DNA from 3 places in the Streptomyces sp. NPDC002577 genome. Region 2 is predicted to be linked to each of the others. Evidence: riboswitches for the same ligand, from Rfam matches in the RefSeq annotation. Region 2 holds a riboswitch; each other region holds the start of a gene.

Region 1 (6,023 bases), on a different contig from region 2:
TGTCGACCAGTTGCACGCCCTGACCGCTCTCCACGACCTCCCACCCGTCCGGAGGGGCCACTGCTCCGGTGACCGCCACAGGGGTGCCCGGTCCGGCCAGGACGGCCAGGTCGTCCCAGGCCCTCGGGTCGGCCGGGTCGGCGAGGGCGGTGAACGGGGAGACGTCCGTGGGGTAGCGGGCGGCGCTGCCCACGCGCTCGGCGAACCGGGCGTGCGGGCCGGTCAGTGCGGCCCAGGCGGGGTTGTCCAGGATGTGCGGTGCCGCTGGGCTCTGCGCCTCGGCCGGGTGGACACTGGTGGACATGGCTGTGTGGGGTCTCCGTTTACGACGTGTGGGGAGCACGCCCGCGGCTCCGCCACCGACGACGGGGTGTCGTGACTCGGTGGCGGAGCCGTTCAGCGGGCGCTGCCGGACAGTTGTGGAGTGTCAGGAGTTGTCGAGCGGCAGTCCGGGCGGGTTGACCTCCGCGGTGCTGACGGCCTCGTTGGACAGGTTCCAGGCGGCCAGCCACTTCGCGTACTGGCCGTTCTTGATCAGGTAGTTGATGGCGTCGGCGACCGGCTTCGCGATCCCGCTGTCCTTCTTCGTGGTCGCCGCGATCAGGCCCTGGAGCGTGGCGCCTGCGCCGGAGAAGGTGCCCGCGCTGCGCGTCGGGTTGGGCGACTTGGCGGTCTGCGTGATGTGGTAGGCGACCCCGGGGTTGGCGGCGAAGTAGGCGTCGATCTTCCCGCCGGTCAGCGCCAGGTAGGTGCTGTTCTTGCTGGCGAAGTGCTTGACGGTGAGCTTCTTGCCCTCCTTCTGCAGCTTCGTCTGCCACTCGAGGAGGATCTTCTCCTGGTTGGTGCCGTTGTCGACGGCGACGGTCTTCCCTGCGAGGTTCTCGTAGTCGCCGTCGAAGTTCCACGTGCTCTTCTTCAGCACCTCGAAGCCGACGTTGTCCTTGCGGTACGAGGCGAAGTCGTACTTCTTCTTGCGCTCCTCGGTGTCGGTGATGTTGGAGAACGCCACGTCGACCTTGCTGCTGTCGATGCCGACGAACATGTTCTCCCACGTGGAGTTCTTCAGCTCCGGCTGGAGGCCGAGGACCGCGGCGACCAGGCGGCCGAAGTCGGGCTCGGCGCCAGTGAGGGTCTTCTGGTCGGAGCCGACGTATGCGAGGGGCGGGAAGCCGTCGGGCAGGGCGCCGACACCGATCGCCAGCTTGCCGCTCTTGCGCACCGAGTCCGGCAGTTCGGCACTGATCGACTTGACCTCGGAGACCTTCAACTCGGTCTGCTTGGCGGCCCCGTTGGACAGCTGGCCCACGGTGACGGTGCCCGCGGCGTCGGCCTTGGTGGTGGTGGCGGCGTCGCTGTCGCCCCCGCAAGCGGCGAGTCCGGTGGCGAGGGTGGCAACGGCGGTCGCCGCCGTGATGCCGCGCAGCAGGCTACGTCGGGAGAAGTGGCTAGGCATGGCTGTCCTTGTCGGTGAGAGGTGGTGACAGTGGTGCGGTGTGACGGAAATTCGGGGAGGGGACGGAAACTCGGGGGCCGGAAACCCGGGGAAACGGAAACTCGGATTCGGTACAGAGGTGCTGAGGGCCCGGTCAGAGCACCTTGCTCAGGAAATCCCTGGTCCGCTCGTGCTGCGGGTTGTCCAACACCTCGGCGGGCGGGCCCTGTTCGACGATGCGACCGCCGTCGATGAAGACGACCCGGTCGGCGACCTCGCGGGCGAAGCCGATCTCGTGGGTCACGATCACGAGCGTGGTGCCGCTGGTCGCCAGGTCCTTGATGACGGCCAGGACCTCGCCGACGAGCTCGGGGTCGAGCGCCGACGTGGGCTCGTCGAACAGGATGATCCCGGGCCGCAGGGCGAGTGCGCGGGCGATGGCCACCCGCTGCTGCTGGCCGCCGGACAGCTGCCGCGGATAGGCGCCGGTCTTGTCGCCGAGGCCCACGCGGCCCAGCAGTTCGCGCGCCAGCTTCTGGGCCTCGGGCTTGGCCAGCTTCCCGGTGGCCACGGGCGCGGCGGCGACGTTGTCGAGGACAGTCAGATGCGGGAACAGGTTGAAGTTCTGGAAGACGAAGCCGATCCGGCTGCGCTGGGCCAGGATGGCCCGCTCGCTGAGCTCCTTGAGCCTCCCCCAGCCTTCGGCCGGGGGGACCCCCATCGCGCTGCGCTTGCCGTGCCGCCGTACGCCGATCAGTTCGCCGTTGACGCTGACGTAGCCGATCTCGGGCTTCTCCAGGTGGTTGATGACCCTCAGCAGGGTGGACTTGCCGGAGCCGGACGGGCCGATGATCACGGTGACCTCGCCGGGCTGCACCGTCAGGTCGATGCCGTCCAGCACCCGGTGGGCGCCGTACCACTTGTGCACGTCGTGGACCTCCACGGCGGCGGGGCGTATCGCAAGGGTCTCAAGCGAGGCCTCAAGCGAGTCGAGCGTCTCGGCGGTCATACGGCGGCCTCCTTGCGCGCACGCTCCCGCAGGTCCCGCAGGCCGGTACGCAGTTTCTGCAAAGGGGTCGGCGGCAGGGTGCGCGTGGCGCCCCGGGCGAAGTACCGCTCGACGTAGAACTGGACGACGGACACGGCGCTGGTGAGGATCAGGTACCAGACGGTGGCGACCAGCAGCAGCGGCACGATGTCGCCGGGATAGGTGCTGCCCATCGTCTGCACCGAGCCGAACAGGTCGAGCAGTGACACGTAGAAGACCAGGGACGTGCTCTTGATGAGGCCGATCAGCTGGTTGACGTAGTTCGGGGTGATGGAGCGCAGAGCCTGGGGGAAGACGATCCGGGCGAACTGGTAGCGCTTCGGCAGGCCGAGAGCGGCTGCCGCCTCGTGCTGGCCCTGGTCGACCGAGAGGATGCCGGCCCGCACCACCTCGGCGGCGTAGGCGGCCTCGTTGAGGCTGAGTCCGACGACCGCCACGACGATGTCTGTGGCGAGCCGCGACTCGTCGAAGGTGAAGAAGGCCGGACCGAAGGGCACGCCGATGCTCAACGTCTTGTACAGCGCGCTGAAGTTGTAGAGGAAGATCAGTACGACGATCAGCGGTACCGAGCGGAACAGCCAGGTGTAGACCCAGCTGATGGCACGGAGCACCGGGCTGCCGGAGAGCCTGGCGAGGGCGATGAGGATGCCGCCGAGCAGCCCCAGCACGGCGCTGTACGCCGCTACTTCAAGGGTGATGACCAGGCCGTCGAGGACCACCGGGCGCAGGAACCAGTACTGGAAACGGTCCCACTGGTAGAAGGGGTTGGTCAGCAGCCCGTGGCCGATCTGGGCGACCAGGACCAGCACGACCACCGTGGCGATCCACCGGCCGGGGCGGCGGAGGGGAAGCACCCGCTGCGCCGACAGCGGCCGCACCGGGGCGTCACCGCCGGAGCCTTCGGAGCCTTCGGTCGCTTCAGCGGGGCCCTGCGGCCGTGGTGCCGTGTGCAGCGCGGTCGAGGAGGGTTCGGGGCGGGGTATCGCCTCGGCGGTGGGTGCTGAGCCGGAGGACACAGCAGAGCCGGGAGGTTCACTCATGGACGACTCCAGCAGATTCGGACACCCGGGCCGCGCAGGCGACGACGGCGCGGCAGAGCGGGGAGGAGCTCTGCGGGACGAAGCGCACTGGAGCGGGCGGAACCGGGGTTGGTTCGGGGGTGGTTCGGCGGTGGAGAACGCCGCGACGGCGGCGAACGTCAGGGGTTCAGCGAGCCGCCGGCCGCGACGGACTCAGAAAGACCGCCTCAGAAAACCGTCAGCGCTGGCAGAGAACGCGACAGGAGACGCGACACAGTGCACTGTTGACGCGGAGCAGATCGACGGGACGGTTCACAGACGTCGTGACGCGGCCGTGGCGCCGCCATGCGGCCATCCCCGGAGCTGCGTACATCGCCGTCACCATCACCGTTCCGCCCCGCGGGGCCTCGCGCTTACCGAAAAACAAGATCCGGTCCGGTCGTCACCTGGGGCACCCCACCGCGACGCGAGGGTTGCCGGCCAGCAAGCCAGGGCTTGTCGCTGACACTCTTGACCGTTCTGCGCCGTAAGGTAGGCAGCCGCCGCCTGGAATGTCAACGTGCGCAGACCGGCTACGCACGGCCCGGCATGGTCGCAGCCTCCGTCGCCGCCTTCGGGGCACATCCGGCACGGCGATGTGCGATGGGGTCGGCTCAGCGGTACATGACGCAAACAGCCAACTCCCAAGCAAACGGCATCATCCCGGGCGAGAGATCTCCCTTGCGCCAGCCGTCGCATTCGTCATGGGATGCACCCAAACCCACTGCCTTGACAAGCTGCTTGACAGGGACACGTATCTCTTGGTTTTCTTCCCGGCATGTATCGGGGAATCTTTCTGACGGCGCGGCGCCATGTCGACTTGGTTCGCCTGTCCGCCAGCCTGTGTCGACCCCGGATGGCCTGCGCCGACGCTGCACACATGTCGACGTCCCTCGCGTGACGAGACTTTTTCCCGTCGCCTGACCACACTCCCGACTCCACCGACTCTCCCGAATTCGGAGTCGAGGGACGAGTGATTCTCTTTTCCGCCGCACCGATTAACGGTGCGTATTTCGCCGGAATTTCCAGGGTTCTTCTCTCCCTACCTTCCTTCACCAGGAGACCCGATTGTCCTCCGCCCTTCACGCCCGTTCACGGCTGCGCACAGTGCTGGCCACCGCCTTCACCGCGGCGGTGGTCTCCGTGGCCGCCTCGGCGGCTCCCGCGAGCGCCGCCGGCTCGGTTTTCACCCCGGCGCCGCCGCACAACCCGTACACCGGCCCGGACGGTACGGCCACCATGCACGGGGACACCGGTTCCTCGGACACCACGCCGCTGGCCGGGCCGGGATCCGGCACCCTCTCCTCGAAGCGGGTGGCGCTGGCGTCGGCCTGCCCGACCGTCCTGGTCGGGTCCGACGGCTATCCGGTGGCGCTGTGCACGCCCATCTTCGGGCAGGTGCCCACGGTCCATCTGCTGGACCCGGACGACGGCAGCTCCATCGCCGAACTCACCCTGACCAAGGGCTCGTTGCTGGGCGGCGTCTACGCGTACCTCGACCAGGACGACCGGCTGGTCGTGATCGACGGCAGCAGGTCGCTGCTGCGGGTCGGTCATCACCAGGACTCGGACGGCGACTGGACCCTGACGATCGACAAGAGTCTGTCGCTGACCTCCGCGATTCCGGATGACGACGCGGTGACCGGACTCTCCCCGGACTGGCAGGGACGCGTGTGGTTCGCGACCGGGAACGGGCTGGTGGGCACCGCCGACGACCGCACCGGCACGGTACGCACCCTGCAACTGCCCGCCGGCGAGAAGGTGGCGAACAGCATCTCCACCGCGCCCCAGGGCACCCTCGTCACCACCACGCAGGCCACGTACCTGCTGACCGCCACCGCGGACGGCACCCCGCGCATCGCCTGGCGGCAGGAGTACGACCGCGGTTCGGCGCGCAAGCCGGGGCAGCTCAGCTGGGGAAGCGGCTCCACGCCCACCTTCTTCGGGCCGGGTGACGGCACCGACTACGTGGCCATCGTGGACAACGCGGACAGCCAGGTGAAGCTCCAGGTGTACGAGACGGCCACCGGCCGCCGTATCTGCTCCACACCGGTGCTCCTGGCGGGTGGCGCGGGCAGCGAGAACTCCCCCATCGGCGCCGGTCGCAGCGTCTTCGTGGCCAGCACCTACGGCTACCCGTACCCGGCGGTCCCGGACGACGCCGGGGACAGCGTGCCCGCCTCGGCGGACTTCACGGGCGGTCTGACCCGGGTGGACGTGCGTGCCGACGGGTCAGGCTGCGATCTGGTGTGGGACAACAAGCTGCGGTCGGCGGCGGTGCCCAAACTGTCGCTGGCGGACGGGAAGCTGCACACGGTGCTGCGCGATCCCGTGATCCCCGGCACGTCCAGCACGAGCCTCCTCGACCCCTACCGCTACGCCGAGATCGACCCGGACACCGGGACGGTCACCCGCAGCTCCCAGGTCGGCATCGGCTCGCTCTACGACACCCTCCAGATGGCCGGTACGGCGGCACCGGGCGGGG
Region 2 (6,023 bases):
TGCAGGGACAGCTGATGTCCGAGGCCTTCAACTCGACGATGCACATCAGCTTCGACGTCCGCGGCGGTCTGCTCATCCGGCAGATCCACCACTGGGCGGCGCTGGTCTTCCTCGCGGGCATGTTCGTGCACATGATGCGCGTCTTCTTCACGGGCGCGTTCCGCAAGCCGCGTGAGATCAACTGGGTGTTCGGCTTCCTGCTGTTCGTCCTCGGCATGTTCACCGGCTTCACCGGTTACTCGCTGCCGGACGACCTGCTCTCCGGCACCGGTGTCCGCTTCATGGAGGGCGCGATCCTGTCCGTGCCGATCGTCGGCACGTACCTGTCGTTCTTCCTGTTCGGCGGCGAGTTCCCCGGCGGCGACTTCGTGGCCCGCTTCTACTCGGTCCACATCCTGCTGCTGCCGGGCATCATGCTCGGCCTCGTGGTGGCCCACCTGATCCTGGTCTTCTACCACAAGCACACGCAGTTCGCGGGCCCCGGACGGACCAACAACAACGTCGTGGGCATGCCGCTGCTGCCGGTCTACATGGCCAAGGCCGGAGGCTTCTTCTTCCTGGTCTTCGGTGTCATCGCGGCCATCGCGGCGCTGGTGCAGATCAACCCGATCTGGGCCATGGGCCCGTACCGTCCGGACCAGGTGTCCACCGGTGCGCAGCCCGACTGGTACATGGGCTTCTCCGAGGGCCTCATCCGTGCCATGCCGGGCTGGGAGATCAACCTCTGGGGCCACACGCTCGTCCTGGGCGTCTTCGTGCCGCTGATGATCTTCCCGCTGGTGCTTGCCGCGATCGCGGTCTACCCGTTCATCGAGTCCTGGGTCACCGGCGACAAGCGCGAGCACCACATCCTGGACCGCCCGCGCAACGCCCCGACCCGTACGGCCGTCGGCGTCGCGTGGATCACCTGGTACTGCGTGATGCTGATCGGTGGTGGCAACGACCTGTTCGCCACGCACTTCCACCTGTCGATCAACGCCGTCACCTGGTTCGTCCGGATCGCGTTCTTCGTCGCACCGGTCATCGCGTTCATCGTCACCAAGCGGATCTGCCTCGGCCTGCAGCGCCGCGACCGGGACAAGGTGCTGCACGGACGCGAGTCCGGCATCATCAAGCGCCTGCCGCACGGTGAGTTCATCGAGATCCACGAGCCGCTCAGCCAGGAGCAGCTGCACACCCTCACCGCGCACGACCAGTACGAGCCCGTCGAGATCGGCCCGGCCGTCGACGAGCACGGCGTGGAGCGCAAGATCCCGGCCACGGAGAAGCTCCGGGCCAAGCTCTCGAACAACTACTACGGCGAGGATCAGCAGATCCCCAAGCCGACCGTAGAGGAGTTCAAGGAGATCACGAGCGGCCACGGCCACCACTGATCACAGAGCTCTGACCTGAGGGTCGCCACGGTAGGAGCCCCGTCCATTGCTTGGACGGGGCTCTTTGCCGTGTCCGGGCCTGGATAGGGTGGGTCCTATACGTATACGAGACCCGGGGCGGGCCTCGTGCGGGGCCCTGGGCGGGATGTGCCGCCGGGATCTCCGCGCGTACCAGCGGCCGCCCGGGCAGAACTCCAGGAGCGGCATATGAGCGCTGTGACCCCCGCAGGAGGCAACACCGCGGCGGGCCGTTCCTGGCCCGAGGTACTGAGCGCACTCCTCGCCGGGCAGGACCTGAGCTCCGGTGACACGGCGTGGGCGATGGACCGCATCATGAGCGGCGAGGCCTCGGACGCCCAGATCGCGGGCTTCATGGTGGCGCTGCGGGCCAAGGGAGAGACCGTCGAGGAGATCACCGGTCTCGTCGAGGCGATGTACGCGCACGCGCAGCCGCTGGACATCCCCGGGCCCGCCGTCGACATCGTCGGTACGGGCGGCGACCGGGCCAAGACGGTCAACATCTCCACGATGTCCGCCATCGTGATCGCGGGGACCGGGGCCAAGGTCATCAAGCACGGCAACCGGGCCGCGTCCTCGGCGAGCGGCTCGTCCGACGTGCTGGAGAAGCTCGGCATCAACCTGGACCTGGCGCCCTCGCGGGTGGCACAGGTGGTCGAGGAGGCCGGGATCACCTTCTGTTTCGCGGCCAAGTTCCACCCCTCGATGCGGTTCGTCGGTGCGGTCCGGCGGGATCTGGGCATTGCGACCTCGTTCAACATCCTCGGCCCGCTGACCAACCCCGCCCGGGTCACCGCCTCCGCGATCGGCTGCTTCGACACCCGCATGGCGGGGCTCATGGCCGGCGTCCTGGCCGAGCGCGGCTCGTCCGCGCTGGTGTTCCGCGGCGACGACGGGCTCGACGAGCTGACGACGACCTCGACGTCGCGGGTGTGGGTCGTGCGGGACGGTGCGGTGCGCGAGGAGAGCTTCGACCCGCGGGACGTCGGGATCGAGCTGGTACCGGTCGAGGCGCTGCGGGGCGGCGACGCGTCCCACAACGCCGATGTGGCCCGCCGGCTGCTGGCCGGCGAGACCGGGCCAGTACGGGACGCCGTACTGCTCAATTCGGCGGCGGCCCTGGTGGCCTTCTCGCCGGGCGAGGGCTCGCTGTCGGAGCAGATCCGTGCCGGGATGGAGCGCGCCGCCGAGTCGATCGACTCGGGGGCGGCTCGGCGGGTGCTGGAGCGGTGGGTGGCGGCGAGCAACGGGTAGCCTGCGGCCGGCTGGGCGGTGCGCCACCTCTGTGGTGGGTGGCCGGCAGCTTCTGCGGCTGCCGTCACCGTTCACGACGGCGGTGCCCTCGCGTCGTACTTTTGCGCACCATCGGGCGCCGTAAGCCGGTGCAACCGGTGTCCGCATCGCGGACACCGGTTGCACCGGCGCGATCATCTGGCATAGTTCTCGGCAGGTCATGAGTGACAGCGACCAGGCCCCGGCCCGCTGTCCGGCAACCCTCCGTCCGTGGCGGGGTGCCCCGGGTGAAGACCTGGCTGCAGGCAAAGAGGTCTGCGGCAAGCGCGGACCCCTTGTCAGGTTCCTGGGGTCCTGGTCCTCGAGGAGCTGTCTCGTGAGCAAGCGAATGCGATAGGGCGTCAGGCCCCTTCTCGCGTACCCCTTTTCACCTTTCACTCTTTTTCTGCGCTTGAGCCGTCATGCCCTCCCCCATTGCCTTAAGGGCATGGGAGGTACCGCCATGCGCAGTCAATTCGCTTACCTCTCACGGGAGTTCGCCATGTCTGTCTCCACCGCTGCCGCCGACCAGTCCGTTTGTGCCCCTCTGCCCGTTCTCGGGCGTGATGTCCTCGTGCCGCTCGTCACCGGCGGCGAGGTCGCATACGCCGCCCTCGACTACGCGGCGAGCGCCCCGGCACTGCAGCGGGTCTGGGACGACGTGGCGGCGTACGCGCCGTACTACGGCAGCGTGCACCGCGGCGCCGGATACCTGTCGCAGCTGTCGACGGACCTCTTCGAGAACGCGCGTCGCACCGTCGCGGAGTTCCTCGGCTGCCGGGAGGGAGACCAGGTCGTCTTCACCCGGTCGACCACCGACTCGCTCAACCTGCTGGCTGCCGCGCTGCCCGAGGGGTGCCAGGTCTTCGTCTTCGAGACCGAGCACCACGCGTCCCTGCTGCCGTGGCGCGATGCACGCGTCACGTATCTCGACGCGCCTCGTACGCCGGAGCAGGCCGTCAGGACCCTGGAGCGGGCCCTGGCCGATCGGGACCCCTACGGTCCTGCGCTGGTCTGCGTCACCGGGGCGTCCAACGTGACCGGTGAGCTGTGGCCCGTACGGGAGCTGGCCGCCGCCGCTCATGCGCACGGCGCGCGGATCGTGCTGGACGCCGCCCAGCTCGCCCCGCACCACGCCGTGTCCGTAACGGAGTTGGACGTCGACTGGGTCGCCTTCTCCGGGCACAAGCTGTACGCGCCGTTCGGGTCCGGCGTGCTCGCCGGGCGCGCCGACTGGCTTCAGGACGCCGAGCCGTATCTGGCGGGTGGCGGCGCCAGCCGCAAGGTCGGGCGCCGCGAGGACGGTGGGGTCGACGTCGAGTGGCACACCACCGTCGCGCGCCACGAGGCCGGTTCGCCCAACGTCATCGGTGCCTACGCCATCGCCTCGGCCTGCAAGGCGCTCACCGAGGCCGGGTTCGATGCGCTCGTCGCGCGGGAGCGGCAGCTGATCTCGGCGGTGCGTGCGGGACTGGCCGACGTGCCCGAGGTGCGGGTGCTCTCGCTGTTCGGGGACGACGCGCCGCGGGTCGGGGTCATCTCGTTCGTCGTCGACGGGTGGAACAGCTCGCACTTCGCGGCCGCCCTGTCCGCCGAGTACGGGATCGGGGTGCGGGACGGGCTGTTCTGCGCCCACCCGCTCGTACGCACCCTGCTCGGCAGCGAGCCGCAGGCGCAGGGTGAGTGCGGTGCCCCCGAGGCGGCGCCCGGCGAGAAGTCGCTCAACGCCATCCGGGTGAGCTTCGGCGCGGGCACGCCGGACGAGCACGTCGAGCGGTTCGTACGGGCGGTCAAGGAGCTCGTCCGGGACGGCGCACGGTGGGCCTACCGCACCGAGGACGGCCGCTGCGTCCCGGACACCTCCGCCTGATCCGCCCGAGGCGGCGTTCCTACGAGTCGAGGCCGATCGCGAACGCCGCCTCCAGGTCGTGCTGCGAGTACGTACGGAACGCGACATGCGTGTCCGTGCCCTCCACGCCCGGGATCTTGCTGATCCGGCCGGGGATCACGTCCGCCAAGTCGTCGTGGTCCTTGACCCGGACCATGGCGATCAGGTCGTAGGTGCCCGTCACCGAGAAGACCTCGCTGACGTTGTCCAGCGCGGCGATGGATTCGGCGATCTCCGGGATCCGGTCCACGCTGGTCTTGATGAGCACGATCGCGGTGATCACGGCTGGTTGTCTCCCTCTTTTTAGCGCTCGGTTGACCTCGGTGGCCGTGGGCTGGGGTTTCACTCTATCCGTCCGGCCCCGGCGCGTCGGGCCGCGCTCCCGCCGGTCATCCCTCGCTCTCCTGCCCCTGTCCGTCCAGGGTCGTGGCGTACGCCCTCTCGCGCCGCCCGTACCGCGCCCAGGCGTACAGAAAGCCCAGCGAGAAGCCCACGAGGTGGGCCAGATAGGCGACGCCCGGGCCCTGGCTCGGGCGGCTCATCGCCAGCCACTGGAGCGCCACCCAGAAGGGCAGCACCACCCAGGCCGGGAAGCGCAGCGGCAGGAAGAACAGGAACGGGAACAGACTCGTGACGCGGGCCCGGGGGAACAGGAACAGGAAGGCGCCGAGGACCGCGGAGATCGCCCCTGAGGCGCCCACCAGCGTCTGCTGCGACCCCGCGTGGGCGGTGGCGTAGCCGAGTAGCGCCAGATAGCCGCAGCCGACGTAGAAGAGCGCGAACTCGACATGGCCCATGCGCTCCTCGGCCATCGCGCCGAAGACGTAGAGGAAGAGCATGTTCCCCAGCAGGTGCAGCCAGCTGCCGTGCACGAAGAGCGCCGTGGCGGGGGTGACAGCGGCCCGTGGCGCGCCGCTGAACAGCTCCGCGGGCACCACGCCCCAGCGCTCGAAGTACGCCACCTGGGCGGCGATCAGCTCCTGTCCGCTGCCGTACACGGGGTTCAGCGCGGCGGCCGGTCCGGTGACGAAGACCAGGCAGCACAGGACGATCACGCCGTACGTCACGGGGGCGGTCGGGCCCCTCCCCCATTGCCTTAAGGGCATGGGAGGTACCCCCATCGCCCGGTGCATCGCCGTGCCCAGGCCACCACGCCGTTTTCGCATCACGGTCAGAGCATGACGTAACGGGAGCAAGCCGTGCGGACCGCCTCGCCGCCGACCGGGGCCTGAGCACGGGGTACCCGGCAGGCCGTAGGGTTACGTGCCATCCGCACCAGGCAAACGGACGCACCATGGATACAGGTGCACCCGTGAGCCGACGGAGCCCAGGCGCTCCGGAGGCGAGCCTTGAATACTGAAACTCGAAGGAAGCGACAGCACGATGACGGTTCCCTTGCCGACGGCCCAGACCCGCTGGCGGTGCACGCTCTGCGGCAATCTCACGCGCTTCGACGTGACCCGTTCGTCGAA
Region 3 (6,023 bases), on a different contig from region 2:
CATGTGGTGCACGAACCACAGCACCGAGTTCGCGATGCCGTTGTACGCGTCGTCGTGCACGTCCGGCTCGATCCCCAGCATGCGCACGTGCTGCCCGCCCGTGTCGGCCGGGTCCAGCGTCCCGCCCGTGCGGCGTACGGCCTCGCGGTCGCCTTCGCCCAGAGCGGAGCACACCCACACCGCGCCCGCGTCCGGGCCGATCGCCGACAGGCCCGAGACGAGACCGCCCCCGCCGCGCTTGGCGGTGAGCGAGCCGTCCTCCTGCAGCGTGTAGGAGACCGGGCCGCGGTTGGACGCGACGAGGACCTGAGCACCCTGAGTGGAAGCCATACGCCCAAACTTAGCCCGGCCCGGAAACGCTCAAACGTACGGGCGACTCGGCTGGTCCCATAGCCGTATACGGTCCCCGCTACGGGTTACACGGCGATCACGGACGGCGACCTCCCGCCGGGCCCGGCAGCAGCGCACCGAGGCCCGCGGTCAAGGGTTCGCACTGCTCCGGCACGGCCGGTGAGAGCACCGCACCCCGAGATGTTCATGGCGCGGTTACGCGGCGCGCCGCTCCGCGTACTCCGCGATCTCGGCCATCGGGGGCCGCTCCTCCGTGTCCACCGAGTACGTACGCGGTTCGAATCCGCTGTCGCCGCGCTCGAACTGAGTGAGGACGGGACGTACGAGATGGCCGCGGGCCAGGCGCAGCTGCGCCGTGCGGTAGATCGCGGCAGCCATCCGCCCCAGCGCCTGGCCGTCCTGGTGCCGGTGCTTGCGCACGCCGACGTCGACCTGGGCGAGCGCGTCCAGGCCCCTGAGGTGCAGGGCGTCGACGAGCATGCCCAGCTCGACGCCGTATCCGACGGGGAACGGGAGCTGCTCGAGCAGGGACCTGCGCGCCGCGTACTCACCGCCCAGCGGCTGGACGAACCCGGCCAGCTGAGGCCAGTGCATGTTCAGTAGCGGGCGGGCCATCAGCTCGGTGACCCGGCCGCCCTGCGCGGCAGCACGACCACCCTCACCTGCGGCGTTGCCCGACGAGAGCTCGGCGCCGAGCGGACGGTCGTACATCGCCTTGACCAGGTCCACGCCGGGCTCGGTGAGCAGCGGGCCCACGATGCCGGAGACGAAGTCCGCCGAGAACTCCTTCAGGTCCGCGTCGACGAAGGCGACGATGTCCCCGCTGGTCACGAGCAGCGAACGCCACAGGACCTCGCCCTTGCCGGGGAGCGCGGGTATGCGCGGCAGGATCGCGTCGCGGTGGACGACGCGGGCACCGGCCGCCGCGGCGACCTCCGCCGTACGGTCCGTCGAACCCGAATCGACCACCACGAGCTCGTCGACGAGCGGCATCGCCGGCGTCATCAACTCGCGGCGGATCACCTCGACGATCTCGCCGACCGTCTTCTCCTCGTTGAGCGCGGGAAGCACGACGCTCACCGTCTGTCCCGTGGCGCGCTTCGCTGCGACCAGCTGACGGAGCGGACGGTCGGTCACCGACCAGGACCGTGTACTCAGCCAGCGCTCGACTTCATCAAGCACGTTCTGGTGCCCCCTCACTGGGACCACTCGGTGGCCCGTCACTGAGACCACTGCCTGTGATCCATCTCGCGGTTCGGACGACTACCTCAACTGTCCTGGCCTTCGGTTACAGTCTTGAACAACGCGCATGACCATCGCATGTCGGGGGTCATGGCGCGAACAAACGCTCCGGGACCCGCACGGCCCGGCGCCATACCGCTCATCCAGAGGGGCAGAGGGACACGGCCCGTTGAAGCCCCGGCAACCCTCCAGCCGGTTCTCGTACCGATCACCGTTGATCGCCGATCACTTTTGATCACAGTCGCGAGGCCCCGGCTAGGGAAGGTGCCAAATCCGTCTCGCGGCGAGATGCGCCGCGAGGAAGATGAGGAGAAAGGGCCTCGCCTCCATGGCTGCGCAGACTGTTGCCACCACCGACACGGACACCGCCGGAACCGACACCGCCAAGGCTGTCGACCTCGGACCCGCATCCGCCCTCTCCTGTCGTGAGTGCGGCGAGCGCTTCCCGCTCGGCCCGATCTTCGCCTGCGAAATCTGTTTCGGTCCGCTCGAAGTCGCATACGACCTGCCGACCGGTGACCCCGAGAGCCTGCGCAAGCAGATCGAGGCCGGTCCCGACAACATCTGGCGGTACGCCCCGCTGCTGCCCGTCCCCGCGGACGTGGCCACCAAGCCGAACCTGAACCCGGGCTGGACCAAGCTCGTCAAGGCCGACAACCTCGCCCGTGAACTCGGCGTCACCGGCGGCCTGTTCATCAAGGACGACTCCGGCAACCCGACGCACTCCTTCAAGGACCGCGTCGTCGCCCAGGCCCTCGAGGCCGCCCGCGCCTTCGGCTTCACCACGCTCTCCTGCTCCTCCACGGGCAACCTGGCGGGTGCCGTCGGCGCCGCCGCCGCCCGCGCCGGCTTCCGCTCCTGCGTCTTCATCCCGCACGACCTCGAGCAGGGCAAGGTCGTCATGGCCGCGGTGTACGGCGGCGAGCTCGTCGGCATCGAGGGCAACTACGACGACGTGAACCGTTTCTGCTCCGAGCTCATCGGCGACCCGCTGGGCGAGGGCTGGGGCTTCGTCAACGTCAACCTCCGGCCGTACTACGGCGAGGGCTCCAAGACCCTGGCGTACGAGATCTGCGAGCAGCTCGGCTGGCAGATCCCGGACCAGCTGGTGATCCCGATCGCCTCCGGCTCCCAGCTCACCAAGATCGACAAGGGTCTGCAGGAGCTGATCAAGCTCGGTCTGGTCGAGGACAAGCCGTACAAGATCTTCGGCGCCCAGGCGGAGGGCTGCTCCCCGGTGTCGACGGCCTTCAAGGCCGGGCACGACGTGGTGCGGCCGCAGAAGCCGAACACCATCGCCAAGTCCCTCGCCATCGGCAACCCGGCCGACGGCCCCTATGTCCTCGACATCGCCCGCCGCACGGGCGGCGCCGTCGAGGACGTCAACGACGAGCAGGTCGTCGACGCGATCAAGCTGCTGGCCCGCACGGAGGGCATCTTCGCCGAGACGGCGGGCGGCGTGACCGTCGGCGTCACCCGCAAGCTGATCGAGAACGGCCTCCTGGACCCGTCGCTGACCACGGTCGTCCTCAACACGGGCGACGGCCTCAAGACGCTGGACGCGGTCGAGCCGACCACGGGCCCGACGGCGACGATCCGTCCGAACCTCGACGCGTTCCGCGCCGCGGGTCTTGCCGGTTAGTCGTCGTAGGGGCATGTGATCGTGGCCGGCCGCCGGTCGTGGTCCGTCCTCGCGCCCACGCGGCGGCCGCCGCATGTCGATACAGCCCGCGCCTCTTCAGGGCGCACCCGTTCCTCCCTCGAGGTGAATCATGAGCGTTACCGTCCGCATCCCGACCATCCTGCGTACGTACACCGGCGGCCAGGCCGAGGTGCCCGCTGAAGGGGCCACGCTCTCCGAGGTCATCGCCGACCTGGAGAAGAACCACGCCGGGATCGCCGCCCGCGTCCTCGACGACCAGGGCAAGCTGCGGCGGTTCGTGAACGTGTACGTGAACGACGACGACGTCCGCTTCGAGCAGGGTCTGGAGACGGCGACCCCGGACGGCGCCGGCGTCTCGATCATCCCGGCCGTCGCCGGAGGCTGAGCACCGCACGCTGAGTCACCAGAATTGCCCCCTCCGCGAGAGAAGCGGAGGGGGCAATTCTGCATGGTTGAGCGCGGTACAGTTGGGGAACTCGGTTCGCCGCTCTTGTCCGGTGCATATGACTTCGCGCCCGGCAGTCGATGAGAAGTAGCCAAAGTGCACGACTCTTTTGCGTCGTATATTCCTTTTGCCGGGCCCGACTTGCCCTGAGTACTGGCGGATTCTCCGCATATTCCCGATCGGGTGTGCCCGGATTTCTCGTCCGATTGACCTGTTGCAGACGGCAGTTGGGCAGATACATTCAGCCGCGGTCGACGCGTTCCGGCGCACACCCCCAACCGTTGGGGGGTGAGGTCTGACCCGGGTCCGCGAAGTGCGGTCCTGTGCAAGGGCCAGTAATAGGGGAGTTAGGCATGGCTCAGGGCACCGTCAAGTGGTTCAACGCGGAGAAGGGGTACGGCTTCATCGCGGTCGACGGTGGTGCGGATGTATTCGTCCACTACAGCGCGATTCAGATGGACGGCTACCGCACCCTGGAAGAGGGCCAGCGGGTCGAATTCGAGATCTCGCAGGGTCAGAAGGGACCGCAGGCGGACATGGTCCGCATGGCCGGCTGAAGCGCCGACTGACTGCAACGACATTCACGCAGGGCCCGTATCCCGGTCGGGGATACGGGCCCTGCGGTGTGCCCGGGCGTTCGCGTTCGGGCGGGGTCTGTCAGCGGCGCGTGTCTCTTTGGGGTGCGTCGCCCGGTCGCCACCCCTCAAGGAAGCTCTTCGGGCGCTTGCGCCCACCCGTCTCCCGGCCACCACCCCTCAAGGAAGCCCTTCGGGCGCTTGCGCCCACCCGTCTCCCGGCCACCACCCCTCAATGAGCCCTTCGGGCGCTTGCACTCTCTGGGGTCGAGTGCTAATCATTGGCGTTAGCACTCTGAGAGTGAGAGTGACAACGAAGGACCGGGTCGGTGAGGCCCAGCAGGCCGGGTGGGGCAAGGAACCACGAGGCAGGCAGGCCGTCCGTCGCGGGCGCCAGCGCGGTCCGGAGAAATCCACCCCAGTCCGGGAGGACCACTTCACATGGCCAAGATCATCGCGTTCGACGAGGAGGCACGGCGCGGTCTCGAGCGCGGGATGAACCAGCTCGCCGACGCCGTCAAGGTCACCCTTGGCCCCAAGGGTCGCAACGTCGTCCTCGAGAAGAAGTGGGGCGCCCCCACGATCACCAACGACGGTGTGTCCATCGCCAAGGAGATCGAGCTCGAGGACCCGTACGAGAAGATCGGCGCCGAGCTGGTCAAGGAGGTCGCGAAGAAGACGGACGACGTCGCCGGTGACGGCACGACGACCGCGACCGTCCTGGCCCAGGCGCTCGTCAAGGAGGGTCTGCGCAACGTCGCCGCGGGTGCCAACCCGATGGCCCTGAAGCGCGGCATCGAGAAGGCCGTCGAGGCGGTCTCCGCCTCCCTGCTCGAGCAGGCCAAGGACATCGAGACCAAGGAGCAGATCGCTTCCACGGCCTCCATCTCCGCCGCCGACACCCAGATCGGCGAGCTCATCGCCGAGGCCATGGACAAGGTCGGCAAGGAAGGCGTCATCACCGTCGAGGAGTCCCAGACCTTCGGTCTGGAGCTGGAGCTCACCGAGGGTATGCGCTTCGACAAGGGCTACATCTCGGCGTACTTCGCCACCGACATGGAGCGTATGGAGGCGTCCCTGGACGACCCGTACATCCTGATCGCCAACTCCAAGATCGGCTCCGTCAAGGACCTGCTGCCGCTCCTCGAGAAGGTCATGCAGTCCGGCAAGCCGCTGCTGATCATCGCCGAGGACGTCGAGGGCGAGGCCCTGTCGACCCTGGTCGTCAACAAGATCCGTGGCACCTTCAAGTCCGTCGCCGTCAAGGCCCCGGGCTTCGGTGACCGCCGCAAGGCCATGCTCGGCGACATCGCCATCCTCACGGGCGGCGAGGTCATCTCCGAGGAGGTCGGCCTCAAGCTGGAGAACGCGACCCTGGACCTCCTGGGCAAGGCCCGCAAGGTCGTCATCACCAAGGACGAGACCACCATCGTCGACGGTGCCGGCTCCTCCGAGCAGGTCAACGGCCGCGTCAACCAGATCCGCGCCGAGATCGAGAACAGCGACTCCGACTACGACCGCGAGAAGCTGCAGGAGCGCCTGGCGAAGCTCGCCGGCGGTGTCGCGGTCATCAAGGCCGGTGCCGCCACCGAGGTCGAGCTCAAGGAGCGCAAGCACCGCATCGAGGACGCCGTCCGCAACGCGAAGGCGGCCGTCGAGGAGGGCATCGTCGCCGGTGGCGGCGTGGCCCTGCTGCAGGCGTCGCAGGTCTTCGAGAAGCTGGAGCTCGAGGGCGACGAGGCCACCG

Evidence for each region. Region 2 has a riboswitch for S-adenosylmethionine ahead of ACWD4J_RS01575 (aminotransferase class V-fold PLP-dependent enzyme). Riboswitches for the same ligand answer to the same signal wherever they lie in the genome.
Region 1: it holds a riboswitch for S-adenosylmethionine, as region 2 does, so the genes downstream of both, ACWD4J_RS29115 (ABC transporter permease subunit) here and ACWD4J_RS01575 (aminotransferase class V-fold PLP-dependent enzyme) in region 2, are expected to answer to the same signal.
Region 3: it holds a riboswitch for S-adenosylmethionine, as region 2 does, so the genes downstream of both, thrC (threonine synthase) here and ACWD4J_RS01575 (aminotransferase class V-fold PLP-dependent enzyme) in region 2, are expected to answer to the same signal.

The regions. Positions count from the first base shown of each region.
Region 1 is NZ_JBSFWK010000029.1:68,639-74,661, forward strand. Features, by position in the region: gene ACWD4J_RS29100 (GNAT family N-acetyltransferase) at 1-304, opposite strand, end outside; gene ACWD4J_RS29105 (ABC transporter substrate-binding protein) at 428-1,453, opposite strand; gene ACWD4J_RS29110 (amino acid ABC transporter ATP-binding protein) at 1,587-2,441, opposite strand; gene ACWD4J_RS29115 (ABC transporter permease subunit) at 2,438-3,520, opposite strand; SAM riboswitch class IV at 3,904-4,015, opposite strand; gene ACWD4J_RS29120 (putative leader peptide) at 4,317-4,439, shown strand; gene ACWD4J_RS29125 (hypothetical protein) at 4,637-6,023, shown strand, end outside.
Region 2 is NZ_JBSFWK010000001.1:339,803-345,825, forward strand. Features, by position in the region: gene qcrB (cytochrome bc1 complex cytochrome b subunit) at 1-1,373, shown strand, start outside; gene trpD (anthranilate phosphoribosyltransferase) at 1,581-2,645, shown strand; SAM riboswitch class IV at 2,841-2,957, shown strand; gene ACWD4J_RS01575 (aminotransferase class V-fold PLP-dependent enzyme) at 3,166-4,533, shown strand; gene ACWD4J_RS01580 (Lrp/AsnC family transcriptional regulator) at 4,553-4,834, opposite strand; gene ACWD4J_RS01585 (rhomboid family intramembrane serine protease) at 4,941-5,684, opposite strand; gene ACWD4J_RS01590 (hypothetical protein) at 5,935-6,023, shown strand, end outside.
Region 3 is NZ_JBSFWK010000015.1:38,224-44,246, reverse strand. Features, by position in the region: gene ACWD4J_RS20825 (alpha,alpha-trehalose-phosphate synthase (UDP-forming)) at 1-330, opposite strand, end outside; gene ACWD4J_RS20820 (glucosyl-3-phosphoglycerate synthase) at 547-1,533, opposite strand; SAM riboswitch class I at 1,730-1,904, shown strand; gene thrC (threonine synthase) at 1,898-3,235, shown strand; gene ACWD4J_RS20810 (MoaD/ThiS family protein) at 3,366-3,641, shown strand; gene ACWD4J_RS20805 (cold-shock protein) at 4,055-4,258, shown strand; gene groL (chaperonin GroEL) at 4,718-6,023, shown strand, end outside.